DNA from 4 places in the Paenarthrobacter sp. TAF1 genome. Region 2 is predicted to be linked to each of the others. Evidence: riboswitches for the same ligand, from Rfam matches in the RefSeq annotation. Region 2 holds a riboswitch; each other region holds the start of a gene.
What was found. Region 2 has a riboswitch for S-adenosylmethionine ahead of AB4Y81_RS07015 (aminotransferase class V-fold PLP-dependent enzyme). Riboswitches for the same ligand answer to the same signal wherever they lie in the genome.
Positions count from the first base shown of each region.

Region 1 (3,590 bases), on a different contig from region 2:
GACGGGTGAAGTGAGGGGTCGCCCTCCCACTTGAGCAGGTACGGCACCTGGGGATCGGCGATCAAGCCGAGGATGCCGATCTGCTGCCACACCAGTTCGCGGCCGTCAGGGAACTTGCGGTTGCCCGGGACTGCTGCGCGACCGAGGCGTTCCTCAAACGGGGCGAGGTCGTCAACTGCCACGCACCAGCCCATCCAACCGCCGCCGGCGGCTGAGCGTGCACGGACAGCTTGGCCGAAGGGTGCTTTGTCGGAAGCAGGGTGGTCCAGGACCTCCACGACTTCCAGGTACTTGTTATCCGCAAGGGGAATGATCATGTTCCGGGTGCCGAAGCGCGGGTGCACTCCGCCCCGGACTGCGTCCACTCCCAGAGCCGCGGAAATTCGTTCGGTAGTGGCCAAGAGGCCATCTCGTTCACAGGCGTAAGAGACGTGATCCATGCGCATGGCTTCATCTTGGCACTTTGTGATCGGTGTCTCAGCTAAGCCAACCCTAACTAAGGTGGGATCTCGCGACGGGCGTCATGGAAGGTCGCAAAAGAGCCCATATATTCTGCTGGCGTCACAAAGCTGTCCAAGGACCCGGACACTTCCTAGACTGGCCGCAGCTTCCTTCCCGCAGCTATTCCGCCGACCACACGCGCCACGAACAGGAGAATTCCATGTCCCAAGGATGGTCTTTCGAAACCCGCCAGATCCACGCAGGCCAAGAGCCGGATGCCGCCACGGGCGCGCGTTCCCTGCCGATCTACCAGACAACGTCGTTCGTTTTCCCGAGTGCTGAAAGCGCGGCCAACCGCTTTGCCCTGGCCGAACTGGCTCCGATCTACACCCGGATAGGCAACCCCACGCAGGACGCCGTGGAACAGCGCGTCGCGAGCCTCGAAGGCGGTCTGGGTGCACTGCTGCTCAGTTCGGGCCAGGCAGCCGAGACCTTTGCCATCCTGAACATCGCCGAGGCCGGCGACCACGTCGTCGCGAGCCCCAGCCTCTACGGCGGCACGTACAACCTGCTGGCCCACACGCTGAAGAAGTTCGGCATCTCCGTGACTTTCGTCGAGGACCCGGACAACCTCGAGCAGTGGCGTGCGGCCGTCCAGTCGAACACCAAGCTGTTCTTTGGTGAAGTCGTCTCGAACCCACGCCAGGACGTGCTGGATATCGAAGGCGTCGCCGGTGTCGCGCACGAGGCAGGCGTGCCTCTCATCGTCGACAACACCCTCTCCACGCCGTTCCTCATCCGGCCCATCGAGTGGGGCGCGGACATTGTGGTCCACTCCGCAACCAAGTACCTCGGCGGACACGGTTCGGCGATCGCAGGCGTGATCGTGGACTCGGGCAACTTCGACTTCGGCAAGGACCCGGAGCGGTTCCCCGGCTTCAACACCCCGGACCCCAGTTACAACGGCTTGGTTTACGCCCGCGACCTGGGCAAGGACGGAGCGCTCGGAGCCAACCTTTCCTACATCCTGAAGGCCCGTGTCCAGCTCCTTCGCGACCTCGGCTCGGCCGTGTCGCCGTTCAACGCGTTCCTCATTGCCCAGGGCCTGGAAACCTTGAGCCTGCGGGTGGAGCGCCACGTCGCCAACGCCACCAAGGTGGCCGAGTGGCTGGAAGCGCATGACGACGTCGAATCGGTCGCCTATGCGGGCCTGCCGTCCAGCCCCTGGTACGAGCGGGGCCGCAAGTACGGACCCCAGGGCACGGGAGCCATCGTGGCCTTCAACATCAAGGGTGGCGTAGAGGCCGGCAAGCGCTTCGTGGACGGTTTGGAGCTGCACTCCCACGTCGCCAACATCGGTGACGTCCGCTCCCTGGTCATCCACCCGGCGTCGACCACGCACAGCCAGCTGACGGTCGAGCAGCAGGTAGCCGCCGGCGTCAACCCGGGCCTAGTCCGCTTGTCCGTGGGCATTGAGCACATCGATGACATCATTGCCGACCTCGAAGCCGGCTTCCGCGCGGCCAAGGGCGCCTGAACGGGCAGTCCACGCCTGCAGCTGACGCACCCGGCTGACGGACCCGGGGTGTCGTCCACATCGACGATTATTCGCCGGACGGCACCCCGGAGTGCTCTTTCGTGAATGAAGCTGCCCTTGAACGTCACACTGGTGTCACATTCTTCGCCATAACGGTGGTGTCTTTCCTAGACTCTACGTATTAGGTCATGAGTGCCAGCAGATAGCCCCGGCTTGCTGGCCGGCAACCCTCCTTCCGCGGTGGGGTGCCCCGGGTGAAGACCTGGCCTGTTCGCACGCAAGGCGACGGGCAAGCGCGAAGTTAGGTGTCAAAGGAATGACCATCACTGCTACAGCACTTCCCAAATCCGGAGAAGAAGACGGAACCGTCAAGTACGCGGGCATAGGGCCGCTGGCGCTCGAAGCCGGCGGTCACCTCCCCAACGTCGTGTTGGCGTACGAAACCTGGGGACGACTCAACGCCGACGCGTCCAATGCCGTGCTCATCCAGCATGCGCTGACGGGCAGCACCCACGTTGCCCGCGGAGCCACGGACGAGGAAGGGTGGTGGGAGCAGTTGGTGGGTCCGGGCGCCACCATCGACACCAACAGGTTCTTCGTTGTCTCCATCAATATCGTGGGCGGCTGCTATGGCAGCACCGGCCCGTCCTCCGATGCGCCGGACGGCAAGCCGTGGGGTTCCCGGTTCCCCCTGGTCACTCTTCGCGACAGCACGGTTGCTGAGGCCCGTTTGGCGGACCTCTTGGGGATTGAATCCTGGCACGCGGTCCTGGGCGGCTCGATGGGTGGGGCCAGGGCCCTCGAATGGGCTGTCACGTTCCCGGAGAGGGTCAACCGCTGCGCCGTCATTTCGGTGGGAGCCTACAGCACCGCCGAGCAGATTGCCTTTGCGCAGGCCCAAACCCTGGCCATCCGGCAGGACCCGCACTTCAACAATGGGGACTACTACGGCGGTCCGGCTCCGGAACACGGACTTGCCCTGGCCCGCCGGATTGCGCACATCACGTACCGTTCCGCCCTGGAACTGGATCTCCGCTTCGGCAGGGAAGCCCAACATCAGGAAACGCCGCTCTCCGCAGCAGTCCTGGGGGAGCGTGGTCGCTACCAGGTGGAAAGCTACCTGGACCACCAGGGGACAAAGCTTGTGCGGCGGTTCGATGCCAACAGCTATATCGCCATCACCGAAGCGTTGATGTCCCACGACATCAGGCGGGGACGGGGCACACTGCAGGAAGCACTTTCGCGTGCCACCGCCGAGTTCTTTGTTGCTGCTGTGGACACGGACAGGCTGTACTTCCCGGCCCAGTCCAAGGAACTGGCGGCAGCACTGCCGGGGAATGTTCCGGTCCACACCATCCAGGCGCCGATCGGCCACGATGGCTTCCTCACGGAAATCGGCCAATTGTCGGAGCAGCTTCGCGGGGCGTTCTTCGCCTGACCGTGAGGAGCCTGTTCGTAGAGTTGCCTGTTTGTGGACGTGCCTAGCCGTTCATGATCTCCCCGCGTTGTTTCATGTAGTCCTCCATGGCGATCTGGCCATTGGTGAACTTCGCATCCAGTTCAGCCAGCTTGCGGGCGCGGTAGCCCTGGGGCTCGGAACCGGCAGTGGGAA
Region 1 is NZ_JBFRDO010000005.1:55,256-58,845, reverse strand. Features, by position in the region: gene AB4Y81_RS08600 (VOC family protein) at 1-446, opposite strand, end outside; partial or broken gene AB4Y81_RS08595 (bifunctional o-acetylhomoserine/o-acetylserine sulfhydrylase) at 641-1,978, shown strand; SAM riboswitch class IV at 2,163-2,280, shown strand; gene metX (homoserine O-acetyltransferase MetX) at 2,295-3,416, shown strand; gene AB4Y81_RS08585 (hypothetical protein) at 3,460-3,590, opposite strand, start outside.
Region 1: another riboswitch for S-adenosylmethionine. It lies ahead of metX (homoserine O-acetyltransferase MetX); the one in region 2 lies ahead of AB4Y81_RS07015 (aminotransferase class V-fold PLP-dependent enzyme).

Region 2 (3,590 bases):
TGGTCCGGGTGGAAGAACGCCGGACCCTCCTTCGCCGCAGCGCCGATGACACGGATCCGATCGAGCGGGTAGTCGTGGCCAACGCCGACCAGCTGGTGGTGGTTGTTGCAGCCGCGAATCCCGAACCGCGGACCGGGTTCATCGACCGCGCCCTTGTGGCGGCGTACGACGCCGGTATTGAGCCATTGCTGCTGATCACCAAGGCCGACGTGAAGGATCCCACTGAACTGCTGGCCAACTACGTCAGCCTGGATTTCCCGGTGATTATCAGCCGGACAGCCGATTCTGAAGCCGGCGGCATTGATGCCCGATCCGATGATGGGCTGTCGGCCCGTTTGGACAGGGATGCTGTTTCCCGGCTCCGCGCACATCTCGGTGGCAAAGTGACCGTCATGCTGGGCCACTCCGGTGTGGGCAAGTCCACCATGGTCAACGCGTTGACGGGCGCCGAGCGGGCCACCGGCGGCGTGAATGCCGTCACCGGACGTGGCCGGCACACTTCGTCCTCGGCATTGGCGCTGAAGCTCGCGGATGCCCCCTCGGGCAGCTGGATCATTGACACCCCCGGTATCCGATCCTTCGGCTTGGCCCACGTGGATCCGGACCGGATCCTGCATTCCTTCCCGGACCTCGAACCCGGCACCGAAGCATGCGAGCGGGGATGCAAGCACGACGCTACGGCAGTGAACTGCGGGCTGGACGCCTGGGTCAATGAAGGACATGCGGGCCCTTCAGGGGTGGCGCGCCTGGCGTCACTGCGTCGCCTGCTGGGCGCGGACCCGCGCCTGGAGGCCAAAGAAGCGAAAGAGCTCGGCACGGTTACTTGATGACACTGGAAAACTGAGGGTGCAGCGGTAACGTCCCCACCGCCGCCAGTATTTCAGGATAGTTTGGTGCCATGACCCAACCCGCTTCCACCTACAACGACGACCTGCGCCTGGCCCATGTCCTCGCCGATTCCGTCGACGCCCAAACCATGGATCGCTTCAAGGCCCTGGACCTGCAGATCGAAACCAAGCCGGACCTCACCCCTGTCACCGATGCCGACAAGGCTGCGGAGGAGGCTATCCGCGGTCAGTTGTCGCGCTCGCGTCCACGTGATGCAGTCCTGGGTGAAGAGTTCGGCAGCAGTGGCCACGGATCGCGGCGCTGGATCATCGATCCCATCGACGGAACAAAGAACTTTGTCCGCGGCGTTCCAGTATGGGCAACGCTGATCGCGCTCGTCGATGAAGGCGAGCCCGTCGTTGGTGTGGTCAGCGCTCCGGCGTTGGGCAAACGCTGGTGGGCAGCCAAGGATATGGGCGCCTACATGGGTCGGTCCCTCGCTTCAGCAACCCGCCTCAAGGTGTCCAACGTTTCACGCCTGGCCGACGCTTCCATGTCCTACTCCAGCCTGTCCGGCTGGAAGGAGCGGGGCAATCTGGACGAATTCATGGACCTCACGGAGGACGTCTGGCGCACACGTGCCTACGGTGACTTCTGGTCCTACTGCCTCGTGGCCGAGGGCGCGGTGGACATCGCCTGCGAACCGGAGCTGAACCTCTACGACATGGCGGCGCTCGTCCCCATCGTGACGGAGGCAGGCGGGCGCTTCACTTCCCTGGAAGGCGAAGACGGACCGTTCGGCGGCAACGCCCTGGCCACCAACTCCATCCTGCATTCGGAAGTCCTGAAGCGGCTGAACCCCGGACTGGACGACCTCCTGCAGTCCCAAGCCTGAGGCCGGCACTACTCCGGATTGCCGAATTTTCGACGGCGGACGCCCGCTTTTGTGCGCGTCCGCCGTTTTTTGTTCGCGGAAACTGGGATTTGGCATTCCGCGTAACAAAGCGCTTAACAAAACCCCACGGCTTTGGATCGTCCCCCGGACGTGCCTTAGCCTTTTTTACAGGTCACGAGTGCCAGCGCTAAACCCCGGTTTGCTGGCCGGCAACCCTCCATTCGCGGTGGGGTGCCCCGGGTGACGACCCGGCCGGTCCGGAACGGATGCGGCAAGCGCGGATCCCCCTGTGGGGGTCCCTCTTGAGTGAGGTCCCATGAGCACAGTCACGTTCAACGCAAACACCATCCCTTCCTTTGTTGACGAAGCCGCCCTCGAATCGGCAGCTGCGCGTCCCCTCGCCGCCGTCACGGGCGCGGAGCTTCAGGCGCCTCTGATCCAAGGTGGCCACGTCCGCTATGCCAACCTCGACTACGGCGCGTCAGCCCCTGCGCTGACGATTGTTTCCGCCTACCTCAACGAGGTCCTCCCGTACTACGCCAGCGTTCACCGCGGGGCAGGCTTCGCCTCGCAGATCAGCACCTCCGTCTACGAGAATTCCCGGAACATCGTCCGTGACTTCGTTGGCGGACGTGCAGACGATTCGGTGATCTTTACCCGGAACACCACGGACTCCTTGAACCTGCTGGCCGGCTGCCTCCCGCAGGTCGACGGCGGGTTTGCCGGCGAGGTCCTGTACTTGGACATTGAGCACCACGCAAATCTGCTGCCGTGGCAGGGCGTGCCGCACCGCAGCGTGGTTGCGGCGCCGACCCTGGCCGGAACGCTGGACAAGATCGAAGCCGAACTGGCCCTGGGCGGCGTCAGCCTGCTCGCCGTCACGGGCGCCTCGAACGTCACCGGAGAGATCCTGCCGATCGCCCGGCTGGCCGCGCTGGCCCACGAGTACGGCGCGAGGATCGTGGTGGATGCAGCCCAGCTCGCTCCGCACCGCCGCGTCAACATCGCAGAGGCAGACGTCGACTACATCGTCTTCTCAGGACACAAGCTCTATGCGCCGTTCGGCGCAGGAGTGGTAGTGGGCCGCCCGGACTGGCTCGACGCCGGGATCCCGCACCTGGCAGGTGGCGGCGCTGTCCGCGAAGCGCGCTTGGACTCGGTTAGCTGGGCCACGGGTCCGGCGAGGCACGAGGGCGGTTCCCCCAACGTCCTGGGCGCCGCGACGCTCGCCCGCGCCACGCAGGTGCTCGCCGGCCTCGACCAGGACGCCTGGCACGCACACGAAGCGGGCATCCGCAGCTACCTGGTTGAGGGCCTGGAAGCCATCGACGGCGTAACAGTCCACCGGATCTTCAGCGATTCCGAGGACACCATCGGCGTGGTCAACTTCTCCGTAGAAGGATTCGACGCCGGACTGGTCGCCGCATATCTGGCGGCCGAACACGGAGTGGGCCTCCGCGACGGACGTTTCTGCGCGCACCCGTTGCTCAAGCGGCTGGGACTGCCTTCGGGTTCCCTGCGCGCAAGCTTCGGCGTCGGCTCCCGGTTGGAGGACGCCACCAGGCTGCTGGCAGGCATCGAGGAACTCAAGCGCAACGGCCTGGGCTGGGACTATGTGGTGGACGAGGGCCGTTGGGTACCGGCCAACGACCACCGCAGCTACCCCGAGTGGGCGCCCAACACCCCGGGCACAGCCGGTGCCGCTCCCTGCACGGTCGACTAGAGGGTAAATTCGTAGGGTACCTCTAACGGCCCTGTGAAGGAGTTTGCGTGTCCCTGCGCTCAGCGAACGGCGCTCCAGTCACTCCCGGTCCCGCCGGTCCCCGCGGACCCAAACTCCATGCCTCCCGGCGCCATGAACTTGGCC
Region 2 is NZ_JBFRDO010000004.1:162,448-166,037, forward strand. Features, by position in the region: gene rsgA (ribosome small subunit-dependent GTPase A) at 1-827, shown strand, start outside; gene hisN (histidinol-phosphatase) at 899-1,723, shown strand; SAM riboswitch class IV at 1,894-2,007, shown strand; gene AB4Y81_RS07015 (aminotransferase class V-fold PLP-dependent enzyme) at 2,040-3,446, shown strand; gene AB4Y81_RS07020 (class I SAM-dependent methyltransferase) at 3,494-3,590, shown strand, end outside.

Region 3 (3,590 bases), on a different contig from region 2:
CATAGGCAACAAGTGTTGTCTGTGAGGCACACAACACATCCCCAAGCTCCAAACCCAAATCTCCAATCATCCGCACAGAGACTTCGACGCATCGCAGGGGTATCGTCGAAAACCCCAACCTCCGTGCATCAGCTCCAAGGACCGTTCATGGAATCTTCGGCTATTAATATCGCAATCGTGGTGGTGTACCTGCTCGCCATGCTGGCCTTCGGCTGGTGGGGCAAGTCCCGCACAAAGAACAACAGCGACTTCCTGGTGGCCGGCCGCCGCCTGGGACCCTTCCTCTACACAGGCACCATGGCCGCCGTGGTCCTCGGTGGCGCATCCACCGTGGGCGGCGTGGGCCTCGGTTACAAGTTCGGCATCTCCGGCATGTGGCTCGTGGTGGCCATCGGCTCCGGCGTGCTGCTCCTTAGCCTCCTGTTCGCCGGCACCATCCAGCGGTTGAAGATCTACACGGTCTCCCAAATGCTGAGCCTGCGATACGGCAGCAAAGCCACCCAGACATCCGGAATCGTGATGTTGGCCTACACCCTCATGCTCTGCGCCACGTCCACCGGCGCCTACGCCACCATCTTCGTGGTGCTCTTCGACTGGGAACGCTGGTTGGCAATCGCAGTCGGCGGCGCCATCGTGCTGGTCTACTCCACCATCGGCGGCATGTGGTCCATCACCCTGGCAGACCAGGTGCAGTTCCTCATCAAGACCGTAGGCATTTTCTTCCTGATGCTGCCGTTCGTCCTGAACGCAGCCGGCGGAATGGACGGCATCCGTGAGCGMCTTGACGCCAGCTTCTTCCAGATCGACGGCATCGGCGTCCAGACAATCATCACTTACTTCGTGGTCTACACCCTCGGCCTCCTGATCGGCCAGGACATCTGGCAGCGCGTCTTCACCGCCAAGACCGCCACCGTTGCACGCTGGGGCGGAGCTACCGCCGGTGTTTACTGCATCCTCTACGGCATCGCCGGCGCACTGATCGGCCTGGCTGCCCGCGTCGCCCTCCCGGACATCGATGTCGCCAACCTCGGCAAGGACGTTGTCTACGCAGAGGTGGCAACCCACATCCTGCCCGTCGGCATCGGCGGACTGGTGATGGCCGCGGCTGTGGCTGCGATGATGTCCACCGCTTCGGGCGCCCTGATCGCCGCCGCTACGGTGGCCCGCGCAGACGTTGTCCCGTTCGTGGCCAGCTGGTTCGGCAAGACGATCAACACAGACGACACGGAAAACCCCGAGCACGACGTCAAGGCAAACCGCTACTGGGTCCTGGGCCTGGGCATCGTTGCAGTCCTGATTTCCATGGCAGCGCAGGACGTCGTTGTTGCCCTGACCATCGCCTACGACATCCTGGTAGGCGGACTCCTGGTCGCCATTCTCGGCGGCCTGGTCTGGAAGCGCGGAACGGGCATCGCGGCTGCATGGTCCATGGCAGTCGGCTCAGTTCTGACACTGGCCCTGCTCATCATGTACGCGGTTGGTGTCATCCCGAGCGAAGACGGCGTCTACGCCAACGAGCCCATCTACTGGGGCCTCGGTGCTTCTCTGGTGGTTTACGTCGTGGTCTCCCTGCTGACTCCGCCCACGGACGCAGCCGTCCGCGAGGCCTGGGACAAGCGCGTAGCCGGCGCCATCTCCGAGGAACTGCCGCCGGAAGTCCACCCGGTGGGCAGCAGCAAGTAACCAGGCAATACCCGACGGCGGTGCCGCCCCCTTCACGGGGGCAGCACCGCCGTCGTTTTGTTCCCGGCAAAAGGGCCTTCATAACCGCAGGTGCGGTACTGTTGTCCCAGCTTCAAGAGATGTGGCGCCAAGCTCCGACTGGCCATGCACCAACCCCATGTTCACGGGTGGTTCGGATGAGGAAGCGGCCCGTCCCGGACCTGAGACAACCGAGCGGGCAAGAGCACTCTCCACAGGAGCAGCACCTTGCCGTATCAGAGCGATACCAGCCACGCCCACAGCACCACCGGCCAAACCGAAGCCCGGACCGTCACGGTGATCCCCGCCGTCGACCTTTACCTGGGCACGGTCACCATAGTGGCCAGGAACGAAACCCTGTTCTTCCGGCATCCCCATCCGCAGCAGATCGCCAAAGCGCTGGCCCAGGCCGTCCGGCCCTCAACGTGGTGCGAGGCGTCCCGGACCCTGACGGTTACTGTGGCCGCGACAGGAAAACGGGATGGCCAGCCGCGCCTGTTCGCCCTCGGCAGCCGGGACGAGGACTAGATTTCCTCTTCCTCCCCACGGAATTCCTCGGTCTCATCGATCGGCACCACCCGTTCATCGTCCTCGGGGGCGTCCACTTCCTCAACCCAGGGCTCGTCCACTTCCTGGTCTTCGGCGTAGTCGTAGGCCGGGTCCGACTCGATGGTGGTGCGTTCCGGGTACTTGGCGTGTGATTCGGTGGTGTCCATGGTGCAACCTCCGTCCCGTGGGCCTGTAAGAGCCCGCTAACCGAGTGCGGGGAGGCTCCCCGCCCCTGTCCTTCCATCTGAGCACCGGCCAAAGCGAGGGTCAAGCAGAGCCGGAAATTACGGTACACCGAACATTCCAGCTAAGGAATACCAGCCAAAAAACCCTGCAAATAAGCGGTAGTGTGGGGCGTGCAATGGGGCCGCAACTACCCCACCCAGCACAGGAGATAAAGTGCAGATGCACCAGGAATCCCACAGTTCGTCGAGCCCCGCTCCGGACCCCGCCATCGAACCCACAGCCCTCCACCACACCGCAGACCCGGCAGCACCCACTGCGTCGGACATCAGGCGTTGGCGGCAGTACCTTGCCGATGAACGCGCCGAGGCTGCGGTCTACCGCGAACTCGCCCAGCGCCGCGACGGCGAGGAACGGCAGATCCTGCTGGCTCTGGCCGAAGCCGAAGGGCGGCATGAAGCGCACTGGCTCAAACTCCTGGGTGAGCACGCAGGCATGCCCAAGGCAGCTTCCGCCCGCAGCCAGTTCCTGGGGTTCCTGGCCCGCAACTTCGGTTCGGTCTTCGTCCTGGCCCTGGCGCAACGTGCAGAGGGCCGCTCCCCCTACGGAACCGAGCCGGCCGCCACCCCCGCGATGGTGGCCGATGAACAAATCCACGAGGAAGTAGTCCGGGGCCTGGCGACCCGTGGACGCAACCGGCTCTCGGGTACCTTCCGCGCAGCAGTTTTCGGCGCCAACGACGGTTTGGTGAGCAACCTGTCGCTGGTCATGGGCATGGCCGCGACGGGTGTACCGAGTTCCGTGGTCCTCATGAGCGGCGTTGCAGGGCTCCTGGCCGGCGCACTGTCCATGGGTGCCGGCGAATACGTCTCCGTCCGCTCGCAACGCGAACTGCTCAACGCCACCCTCCCCACCCAGGCCACCCTCACCGCAGCCCCGTCGCTGGACATCGACCACAACGAGCTGGTCCTGGTTTACCTGGCACGCGGCATGACCCGCGAAGCCGCCGAGCACCGGGCAGCCGAGCGCATGGGATTGTTCAGCTGCGACTGCGATCCCAGCCTCTCCCTGCAGCCCGAGAAACCGGTGGCCGATGAGCATGAATCGGTGGGTTCGGCGTGGGGCGCGGCGCTGTCCAGTTTCTGCTTCTTCGCCTC
Region 3 is NZ_JBFRDO010000005.1:512,150-515,739, forward strand. Features, by position in the region: gene AB4Y81_RS10550 (sodium:solute symporter) at 148-1,683, shown strand; SAM riboswitch class IV at 1,794-1,913, shown strand; gene AB4Y81_RS10555 (hypothetical protein) at 1,930-2,229, shown strand; gene AB4Y81_RS10560 (hypothetical protein) at 2,226-2,417, opposite strand; gene AB4Y81_RS10565 (VIT1/CCC1 transporter family protein) at 2,656-3,590, shown strand, end outside.
Region 3: another riboswitch for S-adenosylmethionine. It lies ahead of AB4Y81_RS10555 (hypothetical protein); the one in region 2 lies ahead of AB4Y81_RS07015 (aminotransferase class V-fold PLP-dependent enzyme).

Region 4 (3,590 bases), on a different contig from region 2:
GGGCCAAGGCCTCTCCGGCAGCAGGTTGCAGGGCTTGCAGGCCGGCGTCCGCGAGGGCTTTGGCGCCGGGCACCAGCATGCCGGAGGCGTCGAACGCTTCCCCCTCGCCCAGGGCTACGGCAGCGACGGCGGCCAGCTGGGTCAGGTCGGAGGAACCCACGGACCCTTCCCGCGGGATGGCGGGGTAGACGCCGCGGTTGAGCAGTTCGGCGTAGAACCCGGCGGTCCCGGCACGCACTCCGGAGCCGCCCCGGCTGAACCCGACAAGCCGGGCCAGGATCACTGCGCGCGCTGCGGCACGATCCAGATACGGGCCTACGCCGCTGTTGTGATACCTGATGACCTGCACCTGGTAGGCGAGGAGGGACTTCTCCTCCACAGCAGTGTCCCGGCCTGACCCTAGAAGGGTATTCAGGCCGTAGACCCGTTGGCCGGAAGCGGCCGCCTGCTCCACGATCTCCCTTCCCCGTCCGATCAAATTCAACGCATCTTGGTTGAGTTCCACGTGAAACGTCGGATCCGCAGCCGCTTCCGCCACAGCCAATGCGGAAACGGGGCCCGTCCCGATGGTGAAAATGCCCATTAGAAATCCAGCAGGTTTTGGCGGAATCCGCCGTTGCCGTAACTCTTCCTCAACAGGCCGCGGCGGCGGAGTTCCGGGGTCAGCTTGTCCAGCACACCGTGCACGGTCACCGGATCAACAAAGCCGGAGAACAGGAAGCCGTCGCCCCCTACCGCCGCGCCGGTCTCCTCCAGATAATCCGCAATTTCTCCCACCGTGCCGATGATCGAATCCCCCGCACCACCGCTGCGTGCCTGCAGGATTTCGCGCAGCGTGGACCCGGGAGGGGCAGCCTTGGCGAAGTGCTCCAACGTGCCCTGGTTGCTGTTGGTGCTCAACTCCGGAAGCGGGGCATCGAGGTCGAACTTCTTAAAGTCGATCACGGACAGGTAGGAGATGGAGTTGAGCTGGCTGTCGATGTCACGCTGCGTCAATTCCCGGCGCTGCGCCCGTAGCTCCTCGGCCTCGGCTGTGGAACCCACCACGGTGGGCTTCAGCACGAAAAGCACCTTCACGTCGTCGGGATTCCGCCCGGCTTTCGCCGCCTCGGCCCGGATCGAATCCCGGTAGGCCTTCATACCGTCAACGCCGCGGGCGAGCGCAATTGCCACATCCGCGTGACCGCCGGCAAACGCTTTGCCCCGCGGAGAGGCGCCCGCTTGGACAAGCACGGGTTCCTCGGGCAACGGTGCCGTGTTCAGCGGCCCACGGACCTTGAAGAAGTCGCCGTCGTGGTTGATCGGATGCACTTTGGTATGGTCCGCAAACACCCCGGCTGAAACGTCCTCAAGTACAGCGTCGGCCTCCCAGCTACGCCAAAGCCGCCTGACGACGTCGACGAATTCCTCCGCTTTTTCGTACCGGAGGTCGTGTTCGATCTGCTGGTCCAAGCCGTAGTTCTGCGCGGCGAGATCGCTGCCCGAGGTGACCACATTCCATCCGAGCTGCCCCTCGGAGAAGTGCTGCAGGGTAGCGAGGAGCCGGGCCGCGGTGAAGGGCGGGTAGAAGGAAGCGCTGACCGTGGGAACGATCCCCAGGTGCTCCGTGGCGGAAAGCAAGTACGGGACCAACGCCAAGGGATCGTGTTTCGGCGCAAAGGACGCATGGGCCAGCGAAACCTCGGCAGTACCGCCATAGGTGTCCGGGACGGTCAGGGAATCCTCGATGATGAACAGGTCCAGCCCGGACAGCTCGAACGCGCGCACGGCCTCCTGGTACAGGGCGGGCTTCTTCCAGTCGTACCCCAGGCTGTAGCCCGGAGTGCCCCAGCCCTGCACCCCGAAACCGTGCCCCACGAACCAACCAAAATGCAGCATGGGCTTGAGTGTAGAACTGCTCTGTCCGTTCACCGCGACCTGATTTCATACGAAGTTACAGGGGGTCGTACTGCGTCAATTATGCTCCCGGGACGTCTTAATTGGACCCGTACTCCAGTACCGCCCGGTTACGCAACATGACGACGGCCGCCGTGCGGGCCGTCGTCGTGAATGCTACGTTTTTCTTGAGTAATGAGAACCAGCGCAAAGCCCTGACTTGCTGGTCGGCAACCCTCTCTCCGGCGGGGTGCCTCAGGTGACTACTCGGCGTATCGACAACTCGAACTGCAAGCGTGACTGAGGAGCACCAGCAATGCCTGAACCCACTGAAGAAAAACTCTCTTACCGCCTGATAACAGGCCCGGATACCCGCGACTTTTGTGAGCGGATCACCAACGCCCTGGCGGATGGGTACGTACTGCACGGCAGCCCCGCCGCCACGTTCAACGGAACCGACGTGATCGTCGCGCAGGCCGTCGTCCTGCCCGCCGCGATTGCCAGCGCCGATGCCGCAGTCGCCAACGCCGTTGATGAACTGGATACCGACGACGAAGAAGCATTCGAGGGCCACGCATGAGCTACGCAGGTGACCTGACCCCGCAAGACGCGTGGGCCAAGCTTGAACAGGGCGCCATCCTGGTGGACGTCCGCACCGAGGGCGAATGGGCCCACATCGGAATCCCCGACACGAAAGCCACCGAGAACGATCCCCTGTTCATCCAGTGGAACCTCGCCGGCGGCATCCCGAACTCCCGCTTCATCGAGGACCTGCAACAACAGGCACCCGAGGACGACGGCGTGGAGCTCGTCTTCATCTGCCGCTCCGGCCAGCGCTCCATCGCCGCCGCCATCGCCGCCACGCAGGCAGGCTTCACCGCCTACAACGTCCTTGAAGGCTTTGAGGGCGAACCCGACCGTTACGGCGAACGCACCGTCAATGGTTGGAAGAACCGTGGCCTGCCAACGAATCTGGGGACCGAGTAAGTGACTTTCAATCCTGACGCCGCCGGCTGGAGCCCCGACACCCAGGCCGTTCGCGGTGGACTTGACCGTACCAACTTCCAGGAAACGGCTGAACCCGTCTTCCTGAACTCCGGCTTCGTTTACGAATCCGCCGCCGCGGCAGAACGCGCCTTCACCGGCGAGGACGAACGCTTCGTCTACTCCCGCTACGGCAACCCGTCCGTGGCCACCTTCCAGGAGCGGCTGCGCCTCCTCGAAGGTACCGAGGCTTGCTTCGCGACGGCGTCCGGCATGTCCGCCGTGTTCACCGCACTGGGTGCCCTGCTGGCTGCCGGTGACCGCGTGGTTGCTGCCCGTTCCCTCTTCGGCTCCTGCTTCGTGATCCTCAACGAGATCCTTCCGCGCTGGGGCGTGGAGACCGTGTTTGTGGACGGACCGGACCTTGACCAGTGGCGTGAGGCTCTCTCCGAGCCGACCACCGCCGTCTTCTTCGAGTCACCGTCCAACCCGATGCAGGAAATCGTGGACATCCAGGCTGTCAGCGAACTGGCGCATGCCGCTGGGGCGACTGTCGTCGTCGACAACGTCTTTGCCACCCCCCTGCTGCAGCGCTGTGGCGAGCTGGGCGCCGACGTGATTGTGTACTCAGGCACCAAGCACATCGACGGCCAGGGACGCGTCCTCGGTGGCGCGATCCTGGGCACCAAGGAGTTCATCGATGGACCGGTGAAGCAGCTCATGCGCCACAC
Region 4 is NZ_JBFRDO010000009.1:32,576-36,165, forward strand. Features, by position in the region: gene AB4Y81_RS13210 (aromatic amino acid ammonia-lyase) at 1-583, opposite strand, end outside; gene AB4Y81_RS13215 (NtaA/DmoA family FMN-dependent monooxygenase) at 583-1,911, opposite strand; SAM riboswitch class IV at 2,067-2,178, shown strand; gene AB4Y81_RS13220 (DUF1737 domain-containing protein) at 2,192-2,455, shown strand; gene AB4Y81_RS13225 (rhodanese-like domain-containing protein) at 2,452-2,862, shown strand; gene AB4Y81_RS13230 (O-succinylhomoserine sulfhydrylase) at 2,863-3,590, shown strand, end outside.
Region 4: another riboswitch for S-adenosylmethionine. It lies ahead of AB4Y81_RS13220 (DUF1737 domain-containing protein); the one in region 2 lies ahead of AB4Y81_RS07015 (aminotransferase class V-fold PLP-dependent enzyme).